Regions from separate parts of the Paenibacillus sp. PDC88 genome, predicted to be linked through region 3. Evidence: riboswitches for the same ligand, from Rfam matches in the RefSeq annotation. Region 3 holds a riboswitch; each other region holds the start of a gene.
What was found. Region 3 has a riboswitch for cyclic di-AMP ahead of BLW49_RS18100 (hypothetical protein). Riboswitches for the same ligand answer to the same signal wherever they lie in the genome.
Positions count from the first base shown of each region.

Region 1: another riboswitch for cyclic di-AMP. It lies ahead of BLW49_RS01110 (C40 family peptidase); the one in region 3 lies ahead of BLW49_RS18100 (hypothetical protein).
Region 2: another riboswitch for cyclic di-AMP. It lies ahead of BLW49_RS25835 (ubiquitin-like domain-containing protein); the one in region 3 lies ahead of BLW49_RS18100 (hypothetical protein).

Region 1 covers NZ_FNNT01000001.1:262,811-273,605, reverse strand. Annotated here, with positions in the region: gene glgD (glucose-1-phosphate adenylyltransferase subunit GlgD) at 1-276, shown strand, start outside; gene BLW49_RS01110 (C40 family peptidase) at 402-863, opposite strand; cyclic di-AMP (ydaO/yuaA leader) riboswitch at 870-1,007, opposite strand; gene BLW49_RS01105 (DUF11 domain-containing protein) at 1,348-3,042, opposite strand; gene BLW49_RS01100 (beta strand repeat-containing protein) at 3,039-9,749, opposite strand; gene BLW49_RS01095 (GTP pyrophosphokinase) at 9,987-10,757, shown strand.
Region 2 covers NZ_FNNT01000014.1:11,725-22,519, forward strand. Annotated here, with positions in the region: gene BLW49_RS25825 (HD domain-containing protein) at 1-77, shown strand, start outside; gene BLW49_RS25830 (TatD family hydrolase) at 116-886, shown strand; cyclic di-AMP (ydaO/yuaA leader) riboswitch at 1,114-1,360, shown strand; gene BLW49_RS25835 (ubiquitin-like domain-containing protein) at 1,638-2,870, shown strand; gene rnmV (ribonuclease M5) at 3,037-3,582, shown strand; gene rsmA (16S rRNA (adenine(1518)-N(6)/adenine(1519)-N(6))-dimethyltransferase RsmA) at 3,587-4,474, shown strand; gene yabG (sporulation peptidase YabG) at 4,570-5,475, shown strand; gene veg (biofilm formation stimulator Veg) at 5,735-6,013, shown strand; gene BLW49_RS25860 (RNA polymerase sigma factor) at 6,143-6,727, shown strand; gene BLW49_RS25865 (DUF4179 domain-containing protein) at 6,693-8,366, shown strand; gene BLW49_RS25870 (small, acid-soluble spore protein, alpha/beta type) at 8,489-8,671, shown strand; gene ispE (4-(cytidine 5'-diphospho)-2-C-methyl-D-erythritol kinase) at 8,825-9,679, shown strand; gene purR (pur operon repressor) at 9,796-10,629, shown strand.
Region 3 covers NZ_FNNT01000006.1:38,021-48,815, reverse strand. Annotated here, with positions in the region: gene urtB (urea ABC transporter permease subunit UrtB) at 1-170, shown strand, start outside; gene urtC (urea ABC transporter permease subunit UrtC) at 184-1,278, shown strand; gene urtD (urea ABC transporter ATP-binding protein UrtD) at 1,238-2,041, shown strand; gene urtE (urea ABC transporter ATP-binding subunit UrtE) at 2,028-2,723, shown strand; gene BLW49_RS18120 (nitrogen regulation protein NR(II)) at 2,847-3,470, opposite strand; gene BLW49_RS18115 (urease accessory protein UreF) at 3,744-4,442, opposite strand; tRNA gene BLW49_RS18110 (tRNA-Leu) at 4,762-4,844, shown strand; gene BLW49_RS18105 (glutathione peroxidase) at 4,931-5,410, opposite strand; cyclic di-AMP (ydaO/yuaA leader) riboswitch at 5,787-6,010, shown strand; cyclic di-AMP (ydaO/yuaA leader) riboswitch at 6,151-6,308, shown strand; gene BLW49_RS18100 (hypothetical protein) at 6,449-6,862, shown strand; gene BLW49_RS18095 (HAD family hydrolase) at 7,075-7,728, shown strand; gene BLW49_RS18090 (serine hydrolase domain-containing protein) at 7,869-8,783, opposite strand; gene BLW49_RS18085 (alpha/beta hydrolase) at 9,164-9,919, shown strand; gene BLW49_RS18080 (ABC transporter permease) at 9,955-10,795, shown strand, end outside.

The DNA of each region.
Region 1 (10,795 bases), on a different contig from region 3:
ACTCGTTATTTGGAACAGGCCGAAGTCAGTAATTCCTTAATTGCGAATGGATGCGTTATTGGGGGAACGGTGGAGAACAGTATCATTTTTAGGGGTGTTAAGATACATAGCGGGGCGCGAATACGTAACTCGATTATTATGCAGAAATGCGTAATTGAGGAGAATGCGGTGCTTGAGAACGTGATATTGGATAAGGATGTACACTTGTCTGCGGATCGCAGGTTGATCGGTGATGCCAAGAAGCCCTATGTCATTGCGAAGAGCAGCCAAATCTAAACGTAATGCTCCAAGCCCTTGCTGTGTCATATACATCAGAAGGTCCAGGAATCATTCCTGGACCTTCTTCATTTATTTTATATGCTTGTACTATTGTTTGAACGATAATATATCGGGTAATGTAATTATAATCCAGCTCTCTCAGCAGAGGCCGGGCTCAGTATTCTTTTGGCTCCGTAGTACTTGGAGCTCCAGTATCCTTTGTTAATCGGTGTAATGGCGATCCCTTTGGATGAGGTAGCGGACACAAATTGATTGTTGCCAAGGTAAATTCCCACATGTGAAACACCGGATCCGCTGGTATTAAAGAAGACAAGATCTCCCTTTACAAGCTCGGATTTCTTGATAGCCTGTCCTTTATGGAATTGCTGTTTGGAGCTGTGAGGCAGATTCACACCAAGCTGCTTATATACATAACGAGTAAATCCGGAGCAATCGAATCCGGATAGAGTGGAACCACCAAATTGGTAAGGTATGCCTACGGTATTGTTAACTGTTTTAGATAGAATAGATGCGGATGCTTCTGTAACTCCTGCGGAGAATAATAGAGCGAACCCTAGTGCCGCTGCTGTTAGTGTCTTTTTCAAAGTAAATAATACTCCTTCCAATGCCTGCGAGGTTAGCTAAGGATTCGGTTGAAGGTTCCCTATGATCACTTTAATATTGATCAATTCACCCATAAATGGTCGGGTCCCCCGCTTCTTGGTGCGAGAATTCGGCAGTTATCAGTCATACACCTAATGATTTCGACAACGAAAGTGACATTAATGATTACGAAATTGTTACTTTATCTACTTTTGGATTTTATCATTCACTGGTATATTTATCAACTCTCTTTTCCGAAGTTTGGCATAGTTTTTTCGTTGTTGTGTAAAATAAATCGTGAAGTGCTCGTTAAACCGAAGGTATAGGAACTTTGGAAGGTGTTCATTCGTTCATAAATTTCTGACAAACTTGTCATTAGTTTTTGTCGAATTTAGTAGATTGAGGAGTTAAGTATCATCCAAGAATAGAAAATCCCTCACTTCCAGGATTGAAGTGAGGGATTTTCATATGATGAGTATGATATTTCTATTCATCGTGCTGCTCGATTACAATGATATATTCGTTCGAGTGAACTTCCAGTGTATATTCCTTGTTCTCAAACAAATAAGTAAATAATACAGTAACGTACCCTTTTAACAAATCGGATGGCAGAAGTCCTTCGATATTCACACGAACGATATATTCAATCTCTGCATATTGTCCCGGCTCAAGAACCCCTATGATGAGTATCCCGTCTATCAAATCTTGTATTGAGAAGGGCTTTATGGTCCCATCCTGGAAGTGCAAGATTCCCCTCATAAGCGCTGTACCCGGTGGAATGAGACCTCGCAGCGATAGAGCTGCTGCAAGATTTCCCGTATTGCGAACCAAGATTCGTATGGTGACCTCATCACCCCGCTCAACCCGGACAGGCTGTGAAGTGAGCTCCGCCTGAATAACAGGTGCAAGAAATAATACCTGGACCTCTGTCTCCTCACGAAGCGAGACCGTTCTGCTATCGGTCAGTCGATACGTAAACTGGAGAGCTGCTTGATTGATCAGATTCATCTGCGTAAATCGGGAATAGGGGGTGAAGGATACAAGGGCTCGGTACGTAATGACCGTTCTGGATCCAGGAAACAAAGTACCCAGCCTTATGCCTAGCACAGGATTGGCATTGTGAACCTCGACCCCGTTGATTTGAACCGAATAATCTTCGAAGATAAGACCTTGTGGAAAATTCATATAGTAAACAGCCTCGATCGGGAGATCCCCTTCATTTAGTATCACAGCAGTAAACTGTACAGCGCCTCCATAGGTGACTTGACCAGGCATGACCGTTACGACCATGTTCACGACGGGTTCAACTGGGGAAAGAACGACTTCATTGGAACTGGTCTGTACAGGCACGCCGTCAGAGGTGTAAGCAACGAGTACTTCGCTCGATAAAGGACTACTAACGCTGAGCACACGAACTTGGTATGTCAGCTGTACAACCTCTCCAGGATTAATGACGGGAAGTATAAAGCCTTGAACAGGATCAAGACCCGGAGAGATGATACCGTTAAGTATCACACTCCCCGGAACAAAGCTCATTCCTGCAGAGAGCACTACGCTCAATCTCGCATTGAGCACGGGTACGGAGCCTGTATTTTGAATCGTTACAGTAAAAGTAATAACATCTCCAACAAAGGTTTGAAGCGTGTTGGCACGCTGAGATATGGTCAGCTGCGCATTGGCAATTGCAATCCGCACACCGTTAGAAGTGACGTATCTCGTGATGGTTCGACCATCCAAAGTTTGAAAAGTATACGCTGCACTTGCCACATTGAAGATCTCGTTAGAAGGCGGAAGGCTGGTGACAATGGCTTGAAAACTGATATTGGCTGCTGAGCTGCTGGCAACGATACCTATATTCAGAGGTGAAGAAATGTCTACACCCGGAAGAGGCTGCCCATTCCGAAGCACACTGTTAACAATAAATTGCAGACCTTCCGGGATCGCATCCTGCACAATAACCTCTGCATCGGCGTTCCCTGTGTTAGCAATGTTCAGCTCGTATGTGATGATGCTGCCTAATGCAGCTTGCGTAACGGAAGCTGATTTTTGAATCGTGATTACCGGGCCGGTTAGTGGAATGCTCACCAGGTTGGAATAAGCTACACCACCTGTTGCTCCTGATATAAAAGTAACCGACGTTTGGTTCTGAAGAAGGCGTTCCTGATTCGGATCCAGGCTCATATCAAGACAACCTGCACCTGGAATGTAACTGCGACAGAGGTACCTTCTTCGATCGTTCCTACATTGATGCCTGAATTTGGATTGGCTGAAGGTCTTGGTACACCGTCTACGGTAACACTGCCTGTGACAAAAATTGTGCCAATTGGTACAGGGTCAACCATGATGACATTGTTCACTTCTGTAATCCCGTTATTGGTAATAACGACAGTATATGTGATGACATCTCCCACGACAGCATCAATTGCAGGGGAGCTCTTCACTACAGTAACATCTGGCGATGATACCGGAATAACCAGCACATTAGAGCTGATGGTTCCATACAATACACGCCCATCTGGCGGTGAGTACGTATAATTGCCGGTCGCTTGATTGACTAACTGCTGAGGATTCGGCAGCGTATCAACAACAACTTGAAGGGTAACGGTAATGGATACGCTATTTCCAGGCTGTACCAGCCCGACTGGTATGCCGGTGCCCGGATTTGCTCCCGGTTGCGGAACTCCATTAATGAGTACGCTGTTCGGAATGAGCACGGTGCCTGTTGGCAAGTCATCAAACAAGACCATATCTGCTGGCAGATTGCCGTTATTCGTCAAGCTCAGGAAATACACAATTGTATCCCCAACGGTCGCGTTGGATGAGCTTGCCGTTTTGACGAGATTCAAGATCGGCTGATAGATTGCAGTAGATACCGTATTGGAATAAGAAGCTCCCGTAAAGGTTCCTGTTGTAAAGCTGATCGATGATTGGTTCTCAATAATATATGGCGCTGGGGGCAAAGCATTGATACTGACTGCAAAATTAACGGTTGCTGATGCTCCGGGTGCAAGTGTACCGATGCTGATCCCTCCGGCTGGATTTGCACTAGGCTGGGTAACGCCATTAATCGTAACACTGCCAGGAACGAAGCTGCTCTGGGACGGAAGAACATCAGATAGAACCGCGTTACTGACATTTGTAATCCCGTTATTGGTAATTACAACACTGTAAGTTATGGTATCGCCAACCACTGCTGTAGGCACCGAGACACTCTTGACTAATGAAACATTCGGCGAAGAGACCGGAATCTGCAGCAGATTGGAAGCAAAGGAGCCATTTAACGTACGGCCGTCAGGCAATGTATAAGTAAAGGTTGAATTCGCCTGGTTGGATAGCTGCTGGCTTACAGGCAGGCTGTCTACCGTTACAGAGAAGAGGACAGTAGCTGTTGTCGAGATGACCCCGAGGTCAATACCTGCAGCCGGATTTGCACCTGCTATAGGAGCTCCATTTACAATGACGCTGTTAGGGACCAGTGTTGTTCCGGCGGGAATGTTATCAGTAAGAATGACATTAGCTCCATAATTACCTTCATTCGAGTATACGATGCTGTAAACGACGGTATCTCCGACGGTTGCATTAGCCGTATTGGCGGACTTTACGGCCGTTAGGATCGGTTGGAATACTGGAGTCGTCACGGTATTCGAGAAGGTACTTCCTGAGAAGGTACCGGAAGTAAAGGTAACCGTTGTGCGGTTAGTAAGCTCGGCAGGTGTTGTCGGAGGCAGAGCGTTTACCTGTACCTGAAAAGTAACATTGACACTGGCACCCGGCGGAATGCTTCCAATGTTGATGCCGGTAGAAGGATTGGCAGCGGGAATAGATACTGCATCTACCGTTACACTTCCGGGAACAAAGGTTGCAAATGAAGGCAGCGGGTCACTCAGAATTACATTGTTTACCGCTGCGATGCCGTTATTCGTGACATTTACACTGTAAGTATTTACATCACCTACTGATAGCGCCGTCAGCGCAGAAATTTTTACTACCGCGACATCTGGAGCAGAGACGGTTATAACAGAGACATTGGAGGCGGTGTTGTCGCTTAAGGTTCTGCCGGAAGGAAGCGTGTAAGCATAAGCAATAAACGATTGATTTGACAGAATTTGCGGACTCGGCAAAGTATCAATGACGACCGAGAATATGATGGTTGTTGAAGTACCTGGAGCCACGACGCCCGCGGGAATACCTACTGCCGGATCGGCTCCTGGAGCCGGAAGGCCGTTAATTAATACACTGTTTACGACAAAGGACGTCCCAACTGGTATCGGATCCGTTAATGTGAATGATGCAGCATAGTTGCCTGAATTCGTGACACTAATGGTATAGGTGATCGTATCACCGACGGTCGCATTGATGGAGCTCCCTGACTTGACAGCGCTGAGAACAGGCTCATATACCGGAATAATCGGCGTGTTGGAATAGGTGGTCCCTGTAAAAGCGCCTGATGTATAGGTAACCGCCGCCTGATTTGTAATTTGAGGAGGACTAGGTACAGTGTCCACCCTTACGTTATAGGTTACTGTAGTGGAGGTTCCGGGTGTAATGGTACCCAGTTCAATCCCTCCCGCAGGAAAAGCAGAAGGGTCAGGCACCCCGTTAATGGTCACACTTCCCGGTATGAAGGTCGTGCCTGGCGTAGGATCTGAGAACAGGACGTTCGTGACCGGAGCAATCCCTTCATTAAGGGTAGTTACCGTAAAGGTGATAATATCTCCCACTGAAACATCGGCCAGTGAGCTCGATTTCGTCACTTCTACATCTGGAGCGGACACGGGGAAGCTGACGGTATTCGATACCGCAGTGCCCGTCAACGTCCGATTATCCGGAGGTGTAAAAGTAAAGACAGAGGATGCCTGATTGGTGATCAGCTGTGGTGACGGCAGGGAAGTAACCACGACGGCAAAAGAGACGGTTACGCTCTGTCCTGCAGCAATGGTACCAATACTGACCCCATCACTAATGACCACACCGGGAACCGGGCTGCCCTGAACAATAACACTGTTAGGCGAGAATGTGGTTCCTGCCGGAACGGTATCGCTCAGAACCAAATCGGCTGCCAGATTGCCTGCGTTGGTAATAACAACGGTATATACAATGGTATCACCCACTGTTGCGTTACTTGTACTTGCTGTTTTTTGCAGAGAAATTTGCGGCTGTATGACAGGAATGGTAGATGTATTGGAGTTCGAAGTACCTGAGAAGACGCCGGATGTAAAGCTTACGGTTGATTGGTTATTAATTTCTGAAGGCACTGCCATGGTCACATTCACCTCAAAAGTTACGGTCGCGTTGACTGCAGGAGCCAAGCTGCCGATTGGAATACCTGATTGCGGAGATGCAGATGGAAGAGGAGTTCCATTTACAGTCGCGCTCCCAGGAATGAAGGAAACTTGGGATGGAAGCCTATCGCTGAGTACGATGTTATTAATTGGTGCGCCTCCATTGTTTGTAACGACAATCGTATAAATAATGGAATCTCCCACAATAGCCGTTGTTCTGGAGGGAGTCTTACTAAGTGTCACATTTGGAGCCGAGACGTTAACCGTGACCGAATTGGAGGAAGCAGTACCGGTTAATGTTCTTCCGCTTCCTGTCTGGTAGAAGTAATTCACGTCAGCCTGATTGATCACCCGCTGGGATAACGGCAGATCATTGACGGTCGCAATGAAGGTGACTGTTGTCGTTCCGCCCGCAGGAATGCTGGTAATGTTGATCCCTGTTTCCGGGTCTGCGCCTGGAGTAGGCTGACCATCAATGACAACACTGTTAGCATCAAATACGACCTCTGGCGGAAGCTCATCGAAGAGTGTGGCAAAAGCCGGTGTGTTTCCTGTGTTAGAGAGTATAAAAGTATACGTTAAGGTTTGACCTACAGTGACGTTTGATCTGTTAGCAGACTTGGTTAGTGATACATTCGCATTATAGACAGGCAGGATAACAGTATTGGATACAGATGCCCCGGTGAATGTACCACTGGTAAAAGCGACACTTGCCTGATTCGCTACTATTCCTGATTCGTTGAGCGCAACAATTTGAAGCTGGAAGCTGACTACGACGGAGGACTGACCAGGTACAGACCCGATGGCCACTCCACCAGAAGGATTAGAAGCTTGAGACACCACACCGTTAACTCTTACTGAACCTGGTACAAAGACGGTTCCCTGCGGGATGGTATCCGAGATAATGATATTGCTGACAGGCTCTACGCCATTGTTGGAGGCAGTAAGGGTATAAGTAATGACATCACCGATTGCGGCTTCGGCTGCGTTGGCAATTTTATCAACGGTTACATTTGGAGCCGATACAGGAATAGTGACAGTATTGGACAAACTTGAGCCTGTTAGTGTACGGCCGCTTGGAAGCACATAGGAGTAATTAGCCGAGGCCGTATTCGATATGGAAGGCGGTGCAGGTAGAGACGCAACCTGAAGCTGAAAAGTAATCGTATTGGTGCTTCCCGCTGTCAGTGTCCCGATAAATATGCCTGATACTGGATCAGCGCCAGGCACACTGGTGCCTCCAATCGTAACACTCCCTGGGACAAAAAGGGTACCAGCAGGTATAGGATCTGTGACTGATACTTGTGCACCGATGTTACCTGTATTTTGCAGGCTGATGTTTACTGTAATGATATCGCCGATTGTAGCATAATTGTCGTTCAATGATTTCACAGCACTGATAATCGGCTGATATACAGGAGTAGATACCGTGTTCGAGGTGCCAAGACCGTTAAAAGTCCCTGAACGGTATGCGACACTGGCCTGATTGACGATTTGCCCGCTCGCAGGAACAGACTGGATGAGCACCTGAAAGGTTACGGTCGATGAGCTTCCTCCTGGGATACTTGGCAGCGAAATACCGCTTCCGGGATTCGCATTATTGCGGGTTACTCCATTAACCGTGATGCTTCCGGGTACAAGGGAGGTTCCTGCAGGAATAACATCCGTAAATACGATGCTTGCCAAGGCTGTAGTGCCGTTATTCGCTATCACCGTTGTATACGTGAGCACCTCACCTACTGCGGCATCCGTCAGATTTGCTGTTTTGCTGACAGCTACATTTGGCAATGATACAGGCGTTGACAAGGTATTGGAGGCAGCTGATCCACTAAATACACGACCATCCGGTGGTTGATAGGTGTAGGATACGGAGGCTAGATTGTTTAGTGTCGGGGGAGAAGGCAAGGAATTTACAACGACCTGGAATGTGACCTGTGAGGTGCTGCCTGCCGCAACGACTCCGATATTCACTCCTGTCGCAGGATTTGCCCCTGCGATGGTACTGCCATTCACTTGAAAGCTTCCTGGCACATAGCTGGTGCCGGCCGGAACATTGTCAGTAAAAGTGGTGGTCGCCCCGATATTCCCTGAATTTGTAACTGCAATAGAATAAGTAAGAGTATCCCCGACGGTTGCATTAGCGATGTTGGAGGATTTGACTAGATTAAAAATGGGAGCATACACCGGAAGTGTTACAGCATTGGACGGAATAACGCCGGTAATAGTGCTTCCACCCGCAACGCTTTGGAACGTAAAAGCGGCATTCGCCGTGTTCACCACCTGCTGAGGGCTCGGGATGGACGTTACTGTAGCACGATACGTAATCGTCACGCTGCTTGACAGATTCAATGTGCCGATTGGTACGCCTGAACGAATATCCAGCGTTGGTCTTTGAGTTCCTGCAACCGTAACGCTTCCCGTAACAAAGGTTAGACCTGCAGGCAGCACATCGGTAAGGACGACATTGGCTGCATTTGCTGTACCTGTATTTGCAACAACAACGGTGTAAATGACGGTGTCGCCAACAACCAGGCCAGATACGTTTGCGCTTTTGGATACCGTTATATTGGGTGAATTAATGTTGATCTGCAGTGCATTGGCATTCACGATATAAACATCGCCGGAGGTTGTAAGATTAAGCACCGCTGAGGTCTGATTATTGACAAGTCTGGCGGATATATCTACGTTCGTAATATCCCAGCCCTGACGTCCGGCGATGATATTCGTCCCTGGTGCACCGTTCGTCTGATTGGACGTGCCAAAGCTTCCTGTTGTATTCAACTGTCCCGCATCATTATTAATTTGTGAGGCGAAGAAGTTGTTCGCGAAGTTGTTCGGCCCGGATAAAGACACGAGCGTAGCTGCGGTCGGTCCGAACTGTGCCGAGTCTCCGGTACGGTTCGCATCTCCTTCCTGGGCGCTAAAGAGGGCTCTTCCTCCAAGTGCGCCTGAAGTAGGGGTGGCAAATCCGGTTATCGTCGATTGATTTGACGCATTAACCAGAAGACCGCCTGCCCGAAGCGTCATATTACGAAAAGGCAGCGTCGGGTTATTGTAGATTACGGCAAGCGTCCATCCCGCATGATTAGCTGTCGTATCGTTATTAACAACGATCGTTCCCACGACTCCGCCGGTAATGTAAGTCCCTGCTCCCCCTTGTTGAACGAGGGAAGTGACATTGGCCGATCTTACATAAGCCTGTGCTCCGTTACCAAGATCAAAGGCATTATAAGTAGTGGGGTCAGGTGTCACGCTGCTGGTGCCGGCAGGAGTCGTGAAGATTACCGGGTTGTTGATTGCCGAACTTAAATTGACACTGCCGTTGATGTAAGAGCCGCCCCATATAAGCTCGGCATAGAGTACCGTACTTCCTGAGGGAAGTACCAGCACCGCTGATGAATTGTTGCTCTGGTATGAGCTGGTTGTGCCTAACGGGTATGTACCGAATCTGACTGCCGAGTTCGTTGTGATAAAGGCGCCGATGCTGTCCAAGGTACCTGGCACACCCTCCGTATTGGAGCGGCTTAAGCCAAGTGTATTACCGGTAAAGGTGATTGCGCCTGTTGCATTGTACGTTGCACGTAAAACAAGAGGAATTGGAGTCACCCCCTTGAAAATATAGTTTGAATTTGTATATCAATGAACCTGACGAACGCGATTATACCATCATGTCTAACCATTTATATCAGCTTATGCCAGAATTCATGTAAATTTGTACTTTTTTTTACGAGTTCTGCCTGTTTTGAAATGGGGAGTCCAGATCGTGTACAATGAAATGAGGAAAAGAATATTAATCAAGTTATTTCTGTAGGATCACCTAGAGTGAGGAAGGAAGAAATACACATGAATCAAATGAGTCAGCTAGATCAGATGAAGCGAATCAAGCATGAAATTACCCGTTTTGTGATGGTATACAAATTTGCGCTGGACGAAATTGAGACCAAGATCGATATTCTAAAAGAAGAGTTCGAAGCCTTTCATGATTACAGTCCTATTGAACATACCAAGTCCAGATTGAAGTCTCCTGAGAGCATTCTAAAGAAATTGTATCGCAAGGGTTATCCGATTTCGCTTGGCAACATTAAAGAGCATATCAAGGATATCGCAGGCCTTCGAATCACGTGTTCATTTATATCCGATATTTATAAAGTCAGTGAGATGCTGCAGAAGCAAAGTGACATCAAAGTGCTGGATGTGAAGGACTATATTGCCAATCCCAAGCCGAATGGCTACAAAAGTCTGCATCTGATTATTGAAGTACCCATATTTCTGTCTGACGGGACAGAGAATGTTTGCGTTGAAGTTCAGATTCGAACGATCGCGATGGACTTCTGGGCGAGCCTGGAGCACAAAATATTTTACAAATATAACAAGGACGTTCCTGAGCATATGCTTAGAGAGCTGAAGAGCGCGGCGGATGCAGCAAACCATCTGGATCATAAGATGGAGAGATTGCATCATGAAATCCAGGAAATAAAGGATCTTCAGGCAGAGGAAGAGGACCCTCGTAAGATTATTATCAGGGATCAGCAATTCATGCTGCCGAACGCCTTTATGGAGATCATTGATCAAGCTGCCGATCGGTTTATATCTGACAAGGATAATAATAAATAAGCTTATTTAATTGAGGCGAATGAACGGCTGTAGAGCAG
Region 2 (10,795 bases), on a different contig from region 3:
ATTTATACTTCCCACAGGAGAAGCTGATGAATGCACTGCCCAAGCTTCCACCGGAAATTGCCGGCATGTTTAAGTAATGTGAGACAAGATACAGCATTGAAAGGAGTAAGAATATATGATGTTATTCGACACACATACCCATTTGGATGCACCTGAGTTCGACGCTGACCGCGAGGAAGTGATTCAGCGCGCTGTCGAAAAGGGGGTTACCCGAATGATTAATATAGGATTTAATCGGGAAACGATTCCTACTACGATGAAACTTGCTGAAACCTATGATTTTATCTATGCGGCAGTAGGCTGGCACCCTGTCGATGCCATCACGATGAAGGATGGAGATTTAGAATGGATTGCATCATTATGTAAACATGAGAAGGTTGTTGCAATCGGTGAAATTGGCTTGGATTATCATTGGGATACTTCTCCCAAAGAGGTTCAGCATGAGGTGCTGCGCAAACAAATCGGACTGGCTAGAGAGATCGCTATGCCGATTGTGATTCATAACCGGGATGCGCATGAAGATATTATTCGAATTCTGCGTGAAGAGAAGGCGCATGAAGTGGGCGGAGTGATGCATTCCTTCTCAGGCAGCTGGGAAACTGCAAAAATGGCGCTGGATATGGGCTTTCATATCTCCTTCGGAGGGCCGATTACGTTCAAGAACGCGAAGCAGCCCAAAGAGGTGCTTGCAAAGGTACCGCTTGACCGGCTCTTGATCGAAACGGATGCTCCATACTTGACTCCACATCCATTCCGCGGCAAGAGAAATGAGTCAGCTCATGTGGCCTTGGTAGCAGAAATGGCAGCCGAGCTGAAGGGGATTTCTGTGGAGGAATTGGCAGAGATTACGACCGCAAATGCACTGGAACGATTTGACATTCGTTAAAAGACAGAGGAAAATAGGCGAAAAAGTGAGTAAAACGGAGCGATTAAACTTTTTGTAAGACTTTTTCGCTGATTATTACAAATTTTTAACCAATTATTTAGAAAAACATAGTTGAATACTGCTTTACAACATGTATCGAAACAGGATATCATCGTTTCAGTGAATTGTTGATTGTTGGTAAAGTCCATTTTACATTGAGTTGATTTACCACTTTGAATTCACTTCATGAGTCATTCTCGCTGAATCTTTTGTAATTTAACAAAGAACGGGGGAACCGATATAGTGGTCTGCTGCTAGTCAGAAGATGGAATTAAGAGAGTTGTCTCTCTTGCTCTGACCACTGTATTTGATTTCAACACTTGAGTCTTGGGGTGAACGTAAAGGACAGCTGCCATGAGCAGCCTGGATCTGAGCGGGGGCGACTCTTACGCCCGAACCCGACAGCTAACTCCGTAAGCGTATTGAAGAGGCAAAACTCGTGCATGATGTTTCCGATATTCTCATTTGAACTTATCGGAGCCACGAAAGAGTTCCTCTTAAACTCTTTTTTGGCTTCTTTGTTTTAGGAGAATAAAAGTTACATTGTCGTCATACTGTTGGTTAACAGGAGGTGACATCATGCTGCGAAGAGTGGCACATGATGCAGAATCGGACGGGAGTTTCTCCGGTTTTGTAGACAAATCGGTATAGTCGCGTCAAATACAATCATGCAATACTCTTGACGGCGGGACTATGAAGGAGGACGGAGGAAGTGGGAAATTTCCAACTAGAGGAGACCCATGAGTCACCATCATCCAGCAAGTCTTTCGCGTTGCGATGGAAGCATGAGAATCTGCGTCAGATCACACTAGTCGCAATCTTCTCAATCGCACTGTTAGTCATGATCTCACTCATTGTGTATGGTCAGGGAGGCAAAGAAATCTCAATTGTCGTGGACGGCAAGGTTCAAACCTTGGAAACACGTGAAGGAATGCTTAGTGAAGTGCTGGATGAGCATTCAATCGCAGTCAGTCCACATGACGAAGTATCGATGTCTTTGAGTGATGAGATTGAAGATGGGGATCGAGTAACAATTAACCGGGCCGTAGCGATTAACGTAACGGCAGACGGTGAGACAGAGCAAGTTTATACAACACAGGATACCGTTAAGGAAGCACTTGCTGCTCATAGCATCGAAGTATCAGAAGATGATAAAGTATATCCTGCTGCTGACACTGCGGTGAAGGCAGATCTTAATATTCGAGTAGTCCGGGTGACTAAGCAAACAGCGTCACAAGAAGCTTCGATTCCGTTCAAGGTGATCAAGACGGCTGACCCAAGCTTGTACAAGGGCGATAACCGGGTCATTCAGAGCGGTAAGGAAGGCGTGATCGTCCAGACGATCGAGAAGACCTTCCAGGATGGCGAATTGGTGTCCAAGAAAATGACGGGCAAGAAGGTTCAAACAAACCGTGTCGACAAGGTCATTGCCGTAGGAACGAAGAAGAAGCCTGAGCCAGTTCAGGAAACCGTGGTTGCCTCTGCAAGTGAAGCTGAAGCTGCAACTGCAACTGCTTCTAAAGCTTCTAATGCATCCTCTTCGAAATCGTCAGCAAATCTGGCTGATAAAGTGAAGAAGGTATCTGCTTCAAGTGACAGCGATTCTGTCACGAAGGACGGAGTTACATTCAAGGCCAAAAAAGTGCTAAGCAATGTATCTATGACGGCCTATTCCTCAGAACAAGAGGGCATTGGTACGAAGACGGCTTCCGGCACGCGTGTACAGGAAGGGCGTACCATTGCAGTTGACCCTGATGTGATCCCTCTCGGATGGTGGGTATACATTGAAGGCGTAGGATTCCGTCGTGCCGAAGATACAGGCGGCGCAATCAAAGGCAACAAAATTGATGTGTATTATGACAGCTTGGAGCAGGCACTCAATTTTGGTCGCAAAAAAGGTAAAACAGTATACGTTATCGGTCCGGTGAAGCCGGAACTGAATTAAAATATATTTTACAATGCGTCCCTGATGTTATAGTATTAACATCAAGATTAGGTGATGCTATATAAGGTGAACGAAAGTTTAGACAGCAAGTCTATCGTTTGCCTCTTACATGCAGAAGAGGAGTTTTTCCTCTTCTCTTTTTGTTTAGAAAGGAAGTCATGTGGTCATGATTAAAGAAATCATTGTCGTTGAAGGCAGGGATGATACCGTAGCCATCAAGCGTGCAGTGAATGCAGATACAATTGAAACCGGCGGTTCTGCTATAAACGCCCGTATACTTAAGAAAATTGAGCTTGCTCAGCAAAGAAGAGGTGTTATCGTCTTTACGGACCCTGATCATGCAGGCGAGCGAATTCGCAAAATAATATCGAACAAGATTCCCGGCGTGAAGCATGCCTTCATTAAGGAGCAGGATGCGACCCGCAAAGGTGATATTGGTGTGGAGAATGCATCTCCTGACTCTATCCGCGCAGCACTGTCCAAGGTGCATACAACCTATGATGGAGCTAAGCCGCTCATAGACTGGCAAGATCTGATTGAAGCCGGACTCATCGTCCATAAGGACGCCGCAAATCGGCGTATGATGCTGGGTAACATTCTGGGCATAGGATATTGTAATGGCAAGCAGCTGCATAAGCGGCTGACGATGTTTCAGATAAGTCGTGAGGAATTTGTACGAGCACTAGAGCAAATAGAACGTGAGGGATCATGAGAACGTGAAAAATATAGATGAGATTGCAACGCCAAGACGAACGAAAGAGATCATAGCGAAACACGGTTTTTCTTTCAAAAAAAGCCTGGGACAAAATTTTCTGATCGATCAAAATATACTCCATAAAATTGTGGATGCTGCTGATCTGGATGAACATAAAGGTGCACTTGAGATCGGACCGGGAATCGGTGCTCTAACAGAGAAGCTTGCACAGCGTGCAGGGACGGTAACTGCGGTCGAAATAGACCAACGCTTGATACCGATCCTCACCGAAGTGCTGGAACCTTACTCTAATATATATGTACATCATGGAGACGTTCTTAAAACAGATCTTCCTGAATTATTTGCAAAAAATTTTGCAGGCATGGATAAGGTCAGCGTCGTTGCTAATTTGCCTTACTATGTAACGACACCGATCTTGATGAGACTGCTGGAGGAGAAGCTCCCGCTCGACAGCATCGTTGTCATGATTCAGAAGGAAGTTGCAGAACGAATGGCTGCTTCTCCAGGAACAAAGGATTATGGGACGCTCAGCATCGCGGTGCAATATTACAGCGAGCCTGAATTGGTTTGTATCGTTCCTCATACGGTTTTTATCCCGCAGCCTAATGTTGAATCTGCCGTTATTAAGTTAAAGGTAAGAGAGAAGCCTCCGGTTGAAGTGAAGGATGAGAAGTTTTTCTTCGAGGTGATTCATGCTTCATTTGCACAAAGACGGAAGACCATCGCAAATAATCTGAAGAGCCGTTTCTTTACCAAAGAAAACAGAGATCAGCTGGAGCCCCTGCTGGAGGCAGCTGAGATTGAACCTGCGAGACGAGGAGAGACACTCAGTATTGAAGAGTACGCCCGTCTAAGCGATGTCTTGCTGGAAGCAGGGATTAAAGGTTAAGACGCTGAAGAGCCTTGTACTCCGCAAATTACGAAAAAAGAGATGAACCAAAGCCCTGCCTCGCCCATAACATAGGGTTAGAGGTGATAACGTTGATGAATATAGGAGACTTGGTCGTTCGGAAATCGTATGGGGGAGATGTCACGTTCCGAGTGGAGGGCCTCGAGAAGGATAAAGCAGTCATTAAAGGAACTGAATTCAGGCTCCTTGCGGATTCTCCGCTGAATGATCTGATCAGAGTGCCGTATGAGCCAGAGACGAACAAGACCCGGCTGGCACATATTAAAGCAAACGAATCTTACTCGCTATTGCAGAAGCATCGTCTGGAGCAAGCACAGCGTAACCAGGCGGGGTTAGTTGATGAGTGGAGCAAGAACACACAGACAGAGTCTCCTTCTTTTTTTGAAATGCCTGGCAAGGTGCTCCATCTGGATGGAGATCCTAATTATCTTAAGAAAAGCATGGCATTGTATGAAAGACTGCGTGTACCCGCAGAAGGCCATTATGTACATGAAGCTTCCATGGCAGATACACTATATCGGCTCCTGCCGCGCTCACGTCCTGATATAGTCGTTATTACGGGGCATGACGGAGTACTAAAGGGCAGACAGCCCTATGATCTGTATAACATCAATCATTATAAGAATTCATCAAACTTCATTACAGCTGTTCAGGTAGCGAGACAATATGAATGGCATTTGGATGCGCTGACGATCGTTGCAGGTGCGTGTCAGTCTCATTTTGAAGCACTGATCCGTGCAGGTGCGAATTTTGCCAGCAGCCCCAGCCGGGTATTAATACATGCGCTTGATCCTGTATATGTGGCAGCGAAGGCGGCGTTCACTTCCGTAAAGGATACCATTAACATTAATGATATTATCCATCACACGATTAGCGGCAGTGACGGTGTCGGCGGGCTTGAGTCCAGAGGGAGCTATCGGATAGGCTTACCTCCCCTTCAGGATTTGTCCACTCTTAAGGTCACACCAGCGGCGATCTGAAGCTTATAGAAGAAATATTTGTGTCACAAGGACTCCTTAATTTAAAGGGGTCTTTTTTTGCTTCATATAACAAGGGTGAAATGAGCTATTTACCAAGAGAAGGGTAGCGAATTCGATCCAAAAAATATGGTGGCGAATTAAAGCAATAACGTTGCTAAAATATTCGTTGACAACACATTTTTGATGCTGATATAATTGATGATTTGACAAACTCTGAAACCCCTTGTATAATGGACAAGGAAAGAGGTGGTCGTTAGCCATGGCTAAAAATTCGCTATTGGATATCAAACGCAGTCTCGACGCTCATGTTGGCCAGAAGATTCTACTTCGTGCAAACGGTGGACGCCGTAAGACAATTGAGCGTACTGGTGTATTGGAAGAAACGTACCCTTCTGTTTTTATTGTGAAGCTAGATCAAGAACAGCAAACGTTTAAACGGGTGTCTTACAGTTACGCCGATATATTGACTGAAGCAGTACAGGTTTCAGTATATGATCCTGAGCAAGTGGTCAGCGAAATATCGTACAACGAAGTGTAAGCTTGATTTCTCAAGGCGGCTCTCGTCCATTAAGGACGAGGCCGTTTTTTTTATTGTCCAAGTGAGAGGATTAGCTGCCAGCACCGTCTTATTAAGGGCGAGGGATAAGTACGGCTTAAGGAGGGTGTTATGGAGGACACACACAGCATAGAAGAACAGCAAATCATCGCAGATATCCTTAATGGAAATAAGCAGCTATACAGCGTGATCGTAAACCGCTACAAGCATCGAATATTTTGCTTTATACAAGGAATGGGGATTCCAAGGGAGGACGCAGAGGATCTTGTCCAGGAGACCTTTATTAGAGCTTACCGCAAGCTGGCAAGCCACAGATTGGATAGCAGCTTTAGTGCTTGGCTGTATAAGATTGCAGTTAATCAAGCAATTGATGCACGTCGGAGACAGAAGACCTGGCTGCCTCAGGAATACATAGCTCATAAAGAAGCGTTAAATACTCCGGAGAACGTGATGCTCCAAAGTGAAATGATCTCTGAAGTGCATGCCCTCCTGCAGGTGCTTAAAGATGAGGAACGCTTAGTCATTCTATTGAGGTATACAAACGAGCTGAGTTATGAGGAAATAGCCAACATTACAGGGCTCAGCTCACATCAAGTGAGAAACAGGCTCCACCGGGCGAAGAAACGGATGAAAAAGGCATTGACTGAGGAGGTGAGGGATTATGAGCTGCTTGAAGCCTCATCAAATGGAAGATAAGGTGATTCGCGGATTAACGCTAACAGACAAAGAACATCTTAGCCGCTGTGAGCATTGCAGCACATTATATGAGTCGATCCTGCATGAACAACAGGATTGGAACAGCAGGCTGTATTCAGCTCGCGCAAGCGAAGAGTTCACCACCAATATAATGAATGCATTAGAAGATGTTGAAGTAGAGCCGGCTGGTTCGATAGAGGAGAAGAACATGACTTGGTTTAGACGTACAAACATTAAGAAATGGGTTTCAGCAGCAGCTGTAATAGTGATTTTGGCATGGGGTTCATATTTTGCTCTGCAGCAGCCTTTAGTTCAGCAACAGCTGGGGATTAAACAAGAGCAGCCTGATTCTTGGTGGGCAACGCCTATGGAGCTTGTAGGTTATGGTATTTTCAAGAAATACGGAGAGTTGGCGCACTATCCAAAAATTGAGGCAGAGAGCAACGGTATTACAGTGAGTGTAGAAGAGGTTTTGGCTGATGCCACACAGATTTTAATAGCACTGGAAATCACTAAAGATAAAGATGTAAATTACTCGCCTCATCTCGGATGGGAAATGAATATGGAGGATTACTTTAGGGTAACGAACTCGGAAGGAAAGGATATTGGCATCGTGGATAACAACAAGAGCAGGGGAATGAACGAATATAAATTCGTTAGGATCCCGCTGGACACGAGCAATATTTCGGACACCATACAGATCACCAGCACACTTAACAAGCTGCAGGCCTCAGACGCAAATGGCGAGCCGATCTTTCTCGAAGGAGACTGGAGCTTTGAGTTTGATATCGATATGAGGAAAGCGATGCAGCAAGCTGTCATTACTGAACTTCATGAATCTTATCAAATGCCTGATGGGACAAAGGTGAGAGCAGAGCAGCTCACTCGTACCCCGAACGGATACAGGATAGATTTTGTGACGGAGCAAGCGAGTGCCGATGTAAGTGAGGAGAATCCGCTTTATTCTGGGGATGAGGAGACGCTTCTATATTTTGACCTAGCCAATGTGACAGCTGGAGACAACTATGAGAGATATGTTTACTTTAATGATGATGATAACCGAATGACGATTCGTTATAGAGACGACAAGGAACTCCATTGGAGCCTCTACTTTAATGCAGAACAGGACATGGTTGACAAGCCATTCGTATTTCATTTCAAAGGATACTCTCAGCTTGCTTCTACCAAGGGAGAAATAACCTTTAGACCGAGAGCTCTCCTGTCCAAGCCGGCGGTGTTTAAAGATCAAGGAGATCAGTTCACATTTACCAGCATGACCGTGTCGGATGACCCCGGAGGAGAAGATGAAAAGGTAGGCATACTTAGTCTGACGGCTGAACTCAAGAACAACTTTGCTAAAGATAAGTGGGTAATGACCGATAAGAATGGGCAGGAGTATCAGGTTGAATATAGAGGAGCCATGGATATGGACACGAAAGAATTGTCCGGTTTCAAATTCATTATGAGAGGGATGTCAGAGCTGCCAGAGGAAGTGACCCTGAAGCGGGTTACAACCGATAAAACAGTCGATGATATGAATTGGAAATTAGAGCTGCCTGGCGTAAAGGAAGTTCCATGGGAATTAATCGATTGGGAGAAGGAAGAGCTCAAGTATAGAATGAATTTGGTAAGTGAATAAGTAAAATAAAGGGAAAAACTATGTCTACGCTTTAAGCAGATGCGCATACTTTATGCCTGCCAGACACATACTAACGTTCGAAACATGAAATTATGAGTCCCCTAATATAAGGAGGAAATCTGATGAGCCGCAGAAGACGCAGTGTAATGTCAGAAGAGCTCAAGTATGAGCTGGCCAAGGACCTGGGCTTTTATGATACTGTTCAGCAAGAAGGCTGGGGCGGAATCAAAGCCAAGGATGCAGGCAATATGGTGAAGAGGGCTATACAGCTTGCAGAGCAGGCAGCACGTAAGAATCAAGGATAATTAGGAGGGTCCCCTGGGATACAGCAGGGGGCTTTTTATATATTCGTATTCTAACAGCCTTATTTGTGAAGGGAAGAATATGACTTGACAGTCTGCTTTTGATATAATATGTTAAGTTGTCTTGAGGGAATAGCTGAGGGTGGGTGAGTCGCCTTGAAAATTTATGAAAAAGCTCCTGCGAAAATTAATTTGATGTTGGATGTATTACATAAAAGAAGCGATGGTTATCATGAAGTAGAAATGATTATGACCATGGTTGATCTTGCCGATCGGATTGAAATGTCTGAAATCAAGCGGGATACGATTATGATATCAAGCCAGGCGGGATATATCCCCCTGGATGAGAAGAACCTGGCCTTCCAGGCTGCCAAGCTGGTGAAGGAGAGATATGACGTTAAGAAAGGTGTGTACATTCATCTCGATAAGAAGATACCCGTTGCTGCCGGTCTTGCAGGCGGCAGCAGTGATGCTGCGGCAACCCTGCGGGGCTTGAATAAGCTGTGGGGTCTCGGTATATCAGATGAAGAGCTGAGGCTCCTGGGTGCAGAATTAGGCTCGGATGTACCTTTTTGTATTACCGGAGGTACCGCACTAGCTACAGGAAGAGGAGAACAGCTGCATCAGCTTCCGAATCCGCCGCAATGCTGGGTCGTGCTGGCAAAGCCGCCGATTAACGTCTCTACTGCAGAGGTATATGGTCGTGTACGCAGCGATCAGATCCAAAAGCATCCATCCGCCAAAAGAATGGAAGATGCGATTCGCAATCAGTCTTTTGCAGGGGTTTGTAAGGAACTAGGTAATGTATTAGAGGATGTGACAGTGAAGCTGCATCCAGAGGTAGGACAATTGAAGGAAGCCATGTTGAAGCTCGGAGCGGATGGTGTTCTTATGTCCGGAAGCGGACCTACTGTATTTGGTCTCGTATCAAAAGAATCAAAGGTGCCGAGAATTTATAATGGTCTTCGAGGATTCTGTAAAGAAGTTTATGCAGTAAGATTACTGACATAGGCTTCATTTTTTCCATTTATAGTATAAAAACGAATTGATTGTTGTACAAATACGTACAAAAATGATATATTGAATTGTAAACATTCGGATTTGGAGATAGATCGTGAGGAATCGACGTGAAGAAATTAAAGCGAAGCGCTCGTTTAGTGGAAATGACACAATATTTGCTCTCGAGACCACATACACTGATTCCCTTAACGACTTTTGCAGAGCGTTATGGTGCGGCGAAATCTTCAATTAGTGAAGATCTTGCCATTATCAAGGAAGTATTTGAGGATGAAGGAATGGGAGACTTGCAGACACTCGCTGGCGCAGCGGGCGGGGTGAAGTTTATGCCCAAGATGTCTTATGAACGTTCGTTATCCTTCATACAGAATTTATGTGAACTACTCGAACAGCCTGATCGGATTTTACCTGGCGGATATTTATATATGTCTGATCTGCTCGGTCAACCCGCTACAACGAACGAGATCGGCAAGATTATGGCTACTGCATTCGCAGGCCGAGACATTGATGTCGTGATGACAGTGGAGACCAAAGGCATTCCGCTTGCCTATGCTGTAGGCTCCCAGCTCAATCTTCCTGTAGTCCTAGTTAGACGAGATCATCAAGTGACAGAAGGCTCAGCTGTGAGTATCAATTATGTATCCGGCTCTCATAAGAGCCTGCATACGATGTCCCTATCCAGAAGGGCTCTTCCAGAGAAGTCTCGCGTGCTCATCGTCGATGATTTTATGAAGGCTGGAGGAACGGTGCAAGGGATGATTGATTTGTTGAAGGAGTTTAATGCGGAAGTGGCTGGAGTCGGCGTGCTTGTTGAGTCGGGCGAAGTTGATTCAGAAGAGCGTTTGCTTCATGATTATGTTTCGCTGGCAACACTGACAGCAGTGGATCCCAAGACGAAACAAATCTCAGTGGCACCAGGCAATTATTTTAACCGAAGCGAGTGACATGAACACCTGTGATACAGAAGGATTTTTATCGATCTTTCGCAAGTTTTGTCGAATAGCTCTTGAATTGCACCAAAACTCAAAAAATTCCTTAAATTAGGACATTTTTATGGAAATAAAAAGAAGGAGTTTCTGTATGCTGTGTGGAATTATACACCAAGTTCCG
Region 3 (10,795 bases):
AGCTGGTAGGTACCGTTGCGGGTGCGCTGGGTATTGGAGTATTTAATACTTTATTTGAAACTTACACAAGTGCATCGATTGGCAAGGTGCTTGTATTTGCTTGTATTGTTGCATTCTTGCAATGGAAACCGCGGGGACTCGTGGCACTGCGCTCACGCAGTTTAGACTAGAGGAGGGATACCGATGCCGATTGTTAACAAACTTGGAGTTCGTGGACAGCGTATCGCCTGGGGGATAGTCCTCATTCTAATGAGTCTTGCGCCGCTTGTTTCCACGGAGTTCCGACTAAGTCTGCTGGCGAAATTTCTGGCCGTGGCTATTTTGGCTATAGGACTGGATCTTATATGGGGGTATGGTGGTGTACTTAGCTTGGGTCATGGTGTATTCTTCGGTCTTGGAGCGTACGCGATGGCGATGTATTTGAAGCTGCAGGCAAGTGGGGCTTCGCTGCCTGATTTTATGGTATGGAACAGTGTGGAGAAGCTTCCGTGGTTCTGGGAGCCCTTTCGATCGTTTCCGATCGCGATGCTGCTCGGGATTTTACTTCCGGCACTGCTGGCGTTTCTACTCGGTTTTTTCACCTTTAAAAATCGGATCGCCGGAGTATACTTTACAATTCTGACACAAGCGCTTGTTATGATTGTCGTTACCTTGTTTGTTGGTAAACAGGAGTGGACAGGTGGAACGAACGGTCTGACCGGCTATAACCATATTTTCGGTATGCAGCTGCACCATCCCACTACCACAATTATGCTGTATTATGTAACACTGGTGGTTCTGGTTCTTGCATATATTTTGTGCAGACGTATCGTTCGCAGTCGGTTTGGTCAAGTGCTGGAAGCGGCCCGAGACGGAGAGAATCGTGTTCGCTTTCTCGGCTATGATCCTGCTTGGTACAAAACACTGGCTTTTACCTTATCAGGAGCGCTTGCTGGTCTTGCGGGAATGCTGTATGTGCTCCAAGTAGGGATTATATCTCCATCTATGATGGGTATCGTTCCTTCTATTGAGATGGTGCTGTGGGTAGCGCTTGGAGGCAGAGGAACATTAATTGGTGCTGTGATTGGTGCCGTCATTCTGAATGCAGCGAAGACAGGAATTAGTGAGGCGTATCCAGAGGGCTGGCTGTTCGTTATGGGTGGTTTATTTGTAGCTATTGTCTTGTTTATGCCTCGTGGACTTGTCGGGGTATATCATAATCTGTCCAGATGGTGGAGACGAAAGGGAGGTGCTCGAGATGCCAAGTCCGTTGTTGAAGCCGAACGAGCTACATCCTAAAGGAAAAACGGTTCTGTCTGTTCAGGACATAACGGTGTCTTTTTCAGGCTTCGTCGCTGTGAACGGGATGAATCTTAACCTCAGATCTAATGAGCTTCACTTTCTGATCGGGCCTAACGGGGCAGGGAAGACTACGATGCTTGATGTCATTTGCGGTAAAACGAAGCCTGTGTCCGGTAAAGTGCTGCTTCCTGATGGAATCGACTTGACTCGTAAAAAAGAGCATCAGATCGCAAGGCTTGGAATCGGACGGAAATTTCAGGCGCCGTCGGTGTTCGGTGGTCTAACGGTCAAGGAAAATCTGGAGCTTGCTGATGATCAGAACAAAGGGGCTTTTCATTCGCTGCGAGGTCTTCGTGGAGGCGAGATAAGTCAGGCGATGGAAGAAGTTCTTACACAGATCGGTCTAACTGATCGAATCCTGGTAAGGGCAGGGGCGCTGTCTCATGGAGAGAAGCAGTGGCTTGAGATCGGGATGCTGCTGCTGCAGGAGCCTCATGTACTTCTGCTTGATGAGCCGGTAGCTGGGATGACAGATGATGAAACACTGAAGACGGGAGAGCTGCTTCAGATTATTGCCAAGAAACGCTCTGTTGTCGTTGTTGAGCATGATATGGAGTTTGTCAGACAATATGCAGAGAAGGTTACGGTGATGCATGAGGGCAAGCTGCTGACGGAAGGGACCATGCTTGAGGTTCAGCAGAATCCAGTTGTCGCCGAGGTCTATTTGGGCAAAAGGAGGAAGCCGGATGCTGTCACTTAAAAATATTGAATCTGGATATGGTGAGAGTATGGTGCTCCGTCGTGTCCATCTGGATATCGAACCAGGACAGGTCGTGTGCCTAATGGGCAGAAATGGAGTCGGTAAATCAACTCTACTTCGTACGCTTATGGGTGTTCTCAAGACGAGCCAAGGTGAAATACGCTGGGAGGGTACGGATATCTCGGAGTGGAATTCTGCGAAGAGAGCCCGTGCAGGCATCGGATATGTTCCGCAGGGCCGCGATATTTTTCCGCAACTGTCCGTAAAAGAGAACCTGATGCTGGGTCTTGAAACAGCCTCTAAGAGAAACAAGGTATTTCCTGAGGATGTGCTTGCTATGTTCCCGGTGCTGCCTACGATGTACAAGCGGCAAGGTGGAGATCTAAGTGGAGGGCAGCAGCAGCAGCTCGCCTTTGCAAGAGCGCTGGCCGCGAGGCCTAAGCTTCTGTTACTGGATGAGCCGACAGAAGGAATTCAGCCGTCGATTGTAGACGATATTCGCGATGTTATCATTCAGATTAAGAATCAGAAGGATACGGCCATCTTGCTGGTAGAGCAAAGCGAGGAATTTGTGCGCAGTGTTGCGGATTATATTTATGTTATGGATAAGGGCAGTATTGCGATGCATGGCAAGCCAGGGGATCTGGATCTGGCAGCATTTGAGCATTATCTCACGGTCTAGGTGGTTTAAACTAAGAAATACGGTATTACAAAAAACACTCGCCCTGATTCGGAAGGAGTCCGTTCTAGGTGAGTGTTTTTTTTTGATGATTCATGAGCTATGTGAACGCTGGTGTTAACTAGCTCAAGGGTAATCTAGAATCCTTGCATATTGCGGGTACAGCTTGCGAATGCATTCAGGGCATATATCATGGGTGAATTCGGCATGTGTATGCTTCTCGACAAAGCTCTCCACAGTATTCCATTCATCTTCTTCATCTCTGATGCGCTTGCATACAGCGCAGATCGGCAGCATTCCTCGAAGAGTTCGTATTTGGGAAGAGGCATCCTTGAGATGATGTTCAAGGTGTTTCAGGTGTGTGATATCAATGTGAGTAACGATAAGTCCTTTGAAGTCAGATTGGAGGGAGGTTTCATATAGAGACGCCTCCAGACGAAGCCAAATGTAACTGTTGTCCCGCAGTATCCTGACTTCGCACACATAGCCTGCCATGTTGTTGTTTAGTACTTCTTTGAGTTGATTGATAATGTTATTCATGCTGTGTGGACACGCCCCTGGAAATGACGCCATTAGATTGAAATAATTAGAACCCAGCCAATTGGTACTGGTAATACATTCATAACGGGACATCTTCTCGGGCAGAGGATGGTTGTACGAGCATATCGTTCCGTAAGCGTCAATAATGACAATGGTTGACTTGAAATCTTCGGACGAGGTCTTTATAAAAAAGGGTTCGGCTTCGGACAATAGTAGTCTCTCCCTACACTTATATTGACATTTTTAATGGATCAGAGGTGTTGTGTTGAGATTGAGTTTCTTCCAAAAAAAAGGTTGATCATATTATATACGTTCTTGCGTCATCTAACAATCATTAATCACTTACATACGTCGTTCTTTTGCGACAGCGTAAGGTGGAATTATGACGAAAAAAAGCACGCTGGCAGAGGAGGGGGCCAGGCGTGCTTTAGATAGGGAGGGGCTTGGGAGGCCCTGAAGAGGTGAGCTGGAGGGGCCTTAGGCTTAAGCTCTTGTATGTTCAATACCGGATTCGTGGAAGGGAAAGCCCGGTATGAGGGATTGCATTGACAGAATTGAGCTCTGGAAGGGCTGGAGGTTTGCGCTTCTGGCTCTGTTCCATTCTTCTTCGAGGTCACTGTCCAGTACGCTGGACAAGGCGTTGAGATCGCAGGTTTCGATTTTTAATAGTCGTCTTGCGTGAATCAGGCATACATCCTTGGCAGCATGAAGATAACCGGAAGCTGCATCGTCGGCGGTAACCTCAAGCTGAGTATTGATCCAGGCATGAACGACGGGGAGTGAGCCGACAGCATCATATCGATGGATAAGAGCTTCGAAATGCTCAAAGTCCATCCATGGATGCAGCGCTTTAGACAGTTTGATGAGGCGTTTTCCCATGGCTCTGGAGGATTCCCGTTTGTAAGCAGGGGTTCGCTTGACGTGAAGCATCTTATCAATGAGGGCGATTCTCCACTCATCCTTCTGCTCTACTGCTGTGTAGATGGCCTTGATTGCCATGCCTTCCAACTGCACAAGACTTGGATGCAGCTCACATCGCATGAATGTCTCCAGGTCGGTAGTCGTTTGGATCGTACCTTCCTCGATGTATGACTTAAGTCCGAAGGAATGAGAGAATCCTCCGACTTGAAGTGAGGAATCAAGCAGTTTTACATAATCAAGAAGCTTATTTCCTCTGTTCACCAGATTCGCCCCCTTATTGTGTTAAACGCGATAACCATCTTGGGTGAATTTGAATGTTATGTATATGTCAATTTATCTTTGAATATCGTTATGTTTGATATGTATTTTCACATAAACATCCTTATAATGTCAATAATAAAACGGAATAATATCCTATAAACAGTTAAATACCTATTTTTAATGTAATATATATTAACACTGACTTAACTTTACAGCCTTCTCTAAAAATTAAAAAATATATTTTAAAATAATCACTTTACTTATGATTGATAAGTGTGTATAATATATTTTGTTGGCAAGAAAATGCTATACAAGATGCGCGGTCGTGGTGGAATGGCAGACACGCTATCTTGAGGGGGTAGTGGGTGTATACCCGTGGAGGTTCGAGTCCTCTCGACCGCATCATACGAAAGAGCTTGAAGCAATTTGCTTCAAGCTCTTTTTTTTGCTCCCATTGTGGGTTTCGACGGGGATTACATGCAGAATACTCATTTTAACAGCTTGGCGATATCCGATTCAATCTTGTCCGGTGTCGTTTGTGGACTGTATCTTTTTACAATATTTCCGTTCTGATCGATAAGGAATTTGGTGAAATTCCACTTAATTGCTTTGGAGCCAAGTATACCTGGTGCATTGTCCTTCAAGTGCTTGAATAGCGGATGTGCCTCATCTCCGTTGACTTTAATCTTCTCAAACATCGGGAAGCTCACACCATAGTTCATTTGACAGAACTCCGCGATTTCATCATTTGAGCCTGGTTCTTGTTCGGCAAATTGGTTGCTGGGGAAACCGAGAATTTCAAAGGACTGGTCATTGAATTTGTCATATAGCTCCTGCAGTCCTTTGTATTGAGGGGTTAATCCGCACTTGCTTGCTGTATTTACGATCAAGAGTACTTTTCCTTTGTACTCCTCCATACTTAACTTCTGGCCTTTAAGTGTATTCACTTGGTATTGATAAATCGACATGCCTTCATCCATCCTTTCTATAAATTTGGAATATAAATGATGCTTGTATTGCCGTTCCTCATCAATCTCTTTATATATATTGATAACAATTTAATTTTAAACAATATATGGAGAAAGTCAAACAAAGCTTAAGAATTGAGGAGGACGATTGTCGAAGGTAAACTTAGGCATTAGAATTAAACGAAATAACGAGATAAACTGAGAACAGATAAGCTGCATGCATATTGATGAATGTTTTACTCTTATTCTATCCAAAAACAACGCTAAATCGTCAAGATGAGCCGCTGAAGGAGCTTTACATCGATTTTCAACGGGTGTATGATTCATATCGTAAATCTTGAGCAAACGAACAACCGTTTATTTAAATAGTTTCTCATTGCTATGATCGCTTAATTTCTGCCTAATATGGCGGAGAGCGGGGGAACCAGAGTAAGGCAGCGTGCTTGATTCGGTGTGAGAGCCGAATGATACACGATGCATGGGGTGAATTCTGAACCGAAGATTCATGTGGAATGTCATATGGAATCATCAGGAACAGATAGGACGACTCTCACCGTCCGAATCCGACAGCTAACCTCGTAAGCTGTACAGAGCTGAACTAGAGATGTGGAAGAGATGCAAGGTTCTTTCCTTCACTTAGCTTAACGTGAATATTCTCTAGGTATCGTCTGTGCCAACGTTTGAGAGAGGAATGATAAATCTTGTGAGCGATCAGCCACAGAGGTTTAATCCTCTGTGGTTTTATTTATGCGCTGAATTTTTGTTGATCCAAAAAGCGGGGGACCCAGATGTGGATGCATCGATCCATGGGGTGAATTTCATGGCTATTGCCGTGAATAGGGCAATCTCTCTTGTCCGAATCCGACAGCTAACCTCGTAAGCGTAACAAAGGGAGAGGCAGCAAGCCGAGTAGCGCCTATATCACAGGTCATGTTTTGCCATGTTCTGATATATAGGTGGGAGAGCACCGGGCATGCCTTTGATCGTCGGTGTTCTTTTTTTGTTGTCTTTTTCTATTACAGGGAGGAAATGATTGTAATGAGTGATGAAGTTATTTTAGTTACGGCGCCAAATGAAGCGGCCAGAAATTTTATTCGATTATTAATGTACAAGAAGCTTTCTTTTGCTGTTCTGACGAACAGTGCACAGGAAGAGAAGCAGGTCAAACGGCTTGGAGTAGAGCACATTATACGTATGGATACGGCGTTTACAAGTAAATGGCTGCTGCCTAATGCGGCGGTAGGACGTATTTTTATTTTTGAGAACAGCTTGAATCTGACCTGCCGGTTTTTGCAAATATGCAGACCCTGGACACGTAAGCCGATTACCATTATTACACAGCTGAATCATCCTCGCGGAGTATACCGCGGTATGGGCGCAGACCACGTTATTTTTACAATCAAGGGCGAAGTAGGATTTCTGTTAAATGGAGAACGGGCTGCCGTTAATTAATTGATCTGCACGCACACAGCGATAGAAGCAGGAGGCTGCGGCTTATGGCTAGTGTAGGTGCTTACTATACAGTTTGCGTAATTAGATACAGGATTGATATACTGGAGTTAAAGGAAACATAGCATGTGAGACTCGTGATATAAGCATGGGTCTCTTTTTCTATATTTACAGATAGAAAGGTAGAGAATGGCATTATGGGGAAGTTTGATCATGTGAAATGGCTCTTTTTTGATATAGGAGATACACTCGTAAATGAATGGGTTCCCGTTGATCACATTATCGGCCAATTTGTGAGAGAAGCAAATGGACTCGGGTATAACATTACAATGGAGGACGTACGCAGCAAATTTATTCAGAGCTATTCCAATTACATAGCTTCTCCCATGCAGTATGCGATTTCGGAGCTTGTGCCTTCCGAGGAGGACAGAGAGTATATCAAGCCTAGGCTTAAGTTTCAAAAGGAGCTTGAGGAGCCTTACGCTGAAGCTCGGTCTGTTCTTGAGCAGCTGGGTGAACGCTATAGGATCGGTATCGTGGCTAACCAAAGTCCGGGTACGGAAGCGCGGCTGGAGAAATATGGACTTCGTTCTTATGTGGATGTTATCGCGTGTTCGGCCGAACAAGGCTTGTCTAAACCAGATGTGCGCTTATATCAATATGCATTGAAAACAGCCGGAGCTGAGCCCTCGGAATCCATCATGATCGGCGATCGTATTGATAATGATATTATCCCAGCCAAATCACTTGGAATGATTACGATTCGAATTATGCAGGGTTACGGCCGCTATCAGCCTTCCACTGATGATAAGGATACGCCGGACTATACTGTGAATGATCTGAACGCACTGACGGCCCTGCTTCTATAAACCTAATAATAAACTGAGGCTTATACAGCAGATAGTAGCTGCTGTGCAGGAACTGCGCTCCAATGGTTAGCCGCAAGCTAACAGCTGGGGTGCAGTTTTCCTGCGTTCAGGGAGTTGGTTCAAGAATGAGTCAGGCGGCTTTATTCTAAAATAGGCAGGACATCTTCCCACACTGCGTCAAGGATAGACTGTATACGATCTTCCTCACTGTTAACAGCAATCACGGCTCTCCGGTCCGGTATGATAACGAGCAGCTGGCCGTGTGCACCATCCCCTCGATATGCTCCGTGAGAACACATCCAAAACTGACAGCCATAGCCGAGCGACCAGTCTCCCTCACCGACAGAATCAATATGCTTGCGAGTCACAAATTGAATCCATTCTGCAGGCACCAGCTGCTTGCCCTCATAAGCCCCCTCATCCAGCAGCATTTGGCCGAATCTGCTTAATTCTTCGGTGCTGATCACGAGACCTGCGCATCCCAATGTGACTCCGAGAGGCGAGGTTTCCCATTCCACGTGATGTATACCCAGAGGATCAAACAAACGGGAGTTCAAATAACGGTGGACCGTCTCACCGACGGCTGCTTGAATCAACGCCGAGATCATGAAGGTATCGCCGCTGCTGTAAGTAAACTGTTTGCCGGGAGGGCGGTTCAGCGGCAGGGATAAATAGTATTTTGCCCAATCCTTCTCCGTCAGTGACTGCCGCTCCGGCAGCCATAGCGGTGGAGAGTCATGCCCTGAAGACATCCGTAACAAATCATAAAGGGTGAGCTCATCAGGAGAAGGGAGCTGCGGATCCTGAGAGCGGTAAGTGGTGTTGTAATTGAAAAATTCACCGAGCTTTGTATCCAGTGTGAGCTTTCCTTCCTCAATGGCAAGACCAGCGGCCATGCATGTAAATGATTTGCTGATAGAATGTTGCTGACGACGCATGTCTTGATCACGGTTCCATTCTCCAACCAGCCCGCCATCCTGCAGCACACGAATCGAAAAGACATTTAAGTCTTGTGATCTAATCTTCTTCTCAAAGCCGCTCAATGTACGTATCATAGTTTCCTCCATTCCTAATTCGCCAGCAGTGTTCTGACACTGGTTTCAGTACAAGTCATAGCTTCGAAACGTTTAGAACAGGGAATCAATTTCATAAATCAGCTTGAGGGAGATTAGGAGATTGATTCCAGTCCTCTGAATTTCGTGAAATATGGTATTACAGGGTCATTTGAAAGTCAATATCTTCAGCTGTGCTTTTTAGAGATTGGTAAAAAAACAGTATAAACTGCATTGACAATCTTTAAGCGAAGAGATTATGATAGGAATCGAAACGATTCGAAGCAAGCGCTTCCAAATGACTGTATTAACGTAAAACAGAGGAATAACCGTATAATAGTATGGTGAAACGATTCGAAAAAGTGGATCAGAAAGGAGGTTTTATGGCCTATATAGCAATAGAGACAGGTTCGCCGACGCTCCGTATGACGACAAGCATCCATGTCATCTCTCCAACAGAATACGGGGAACGACCGAAGTACACGCTTTATTTGCTGCACGGTGCAGGAGATAATGCGAGCACTTGGCATCGTATGACCACAATTGAGACGTATGCGCAGAAATATGGATGCACAGTTATCATGCCGGAGGCCAATAGAAGCTACTACACCGATATGGCGCATGGGCTGGATTATTTTTATTACATCACGGAGGAGCTGCCCAGGACTTGTGCCAATCTCATCCACATGAACCAGGATCCCGAACTGACTTATGTCGCAGGATTGTCGATGGGAGGATACGGAGCACTCAAATGCGGGCTGACTTATCCAGAACGTTACCGTAAAGTCGTTTCATTTTCAGGGGTGACGGATATCCAGCAGAGACTGCATAGAAGTGACATGACCTCTGACATGATCAAGGAAATGCAAGGTGTATTCGGTATAAATCTTGAGGTTCAATCACAAGAGGATTTGTATGCGCTTGCCCGCGAGCGGGCTGAAGAAGGGAAGAAACTCCCATCCATACTTTGCTGCTGCGGGAGTGACGATCCTTTTGTAGACATGAATCGAGAATTTGCCGCTTATATGAATCATTCAACTTATAAATTCAAGTATGTAGAGAGCCCGGGAGCTCATGACTGGTCTTTCTGGGAAAGGCATTTAGGTACTGCTTTTGAATTTCTTTGTGAAGAAGCTTAAGAAGATTAGATCTATGAAGAGTGAGGAGATGCAAATTGAAACCAGCTGCTCTAGAGTCTGGGTCTGGTAAAAAAGTGAAGCCAGATCCAACCAGAAGCCGAAGACTGTTCTCAGAGATCTGGAAACACCGTATGACTTATACCCTGCTCATACCAGGGTTAATCTGGCTCATCCTGTTTGCTTATCTGCCGATGGGCGGGTTATCGCTCGCATTCAAGGAATATAAAGCGAACCTGGGCATATGGGGAAGTCCTTGGGTCGGCTTCGAGAATTTTGAATACGTGTTCAGAGACCCTGCCTTTATTGATGCGGTATGGCGAACGTTATATATCAACATTTTGAAGCTGGTCGTCCAGTTCCCGTTTCCGATATTGCTGGCACTGATGCTGAATGAGCTTCGGATGCGAAGAACGAAAAAAATATTCCAGACGGTATTTACGTTCCCGCACTTTCTATCCTGGATTATCGTCTCAGGTATTGTCATCAATGTCCTCGCCTACGATGGACTAGTGAACAGTGCGCTTGCATTAGTCGGCCTGCCAACGATTAATTTCCTGGGATCAGAGGATACCTTCGTGCCGATGCTCCTGCTCACAGATATTTGGAAATCAACAGGCTGGGGAGCCATCATCTATCTTGCGGCCATATCAGGAATTGATCAGGATCAGTACGAGTCAGCCCAGATTGATGGTGCATCAAGACTTCAGCAGATGTTCCGGATTACGCTGCCGAATATTCTTCCGACGATTACAGTCATGTTCATCTTGAATGTCGGCGGGCTGATGTCTTCCGGTTTTGATCAAATCTTCAACCTTGCGAATGCAGCGACACAGAATGTGTCCGAAGTCCTTGATGTCTATATTTATCGGATCACCT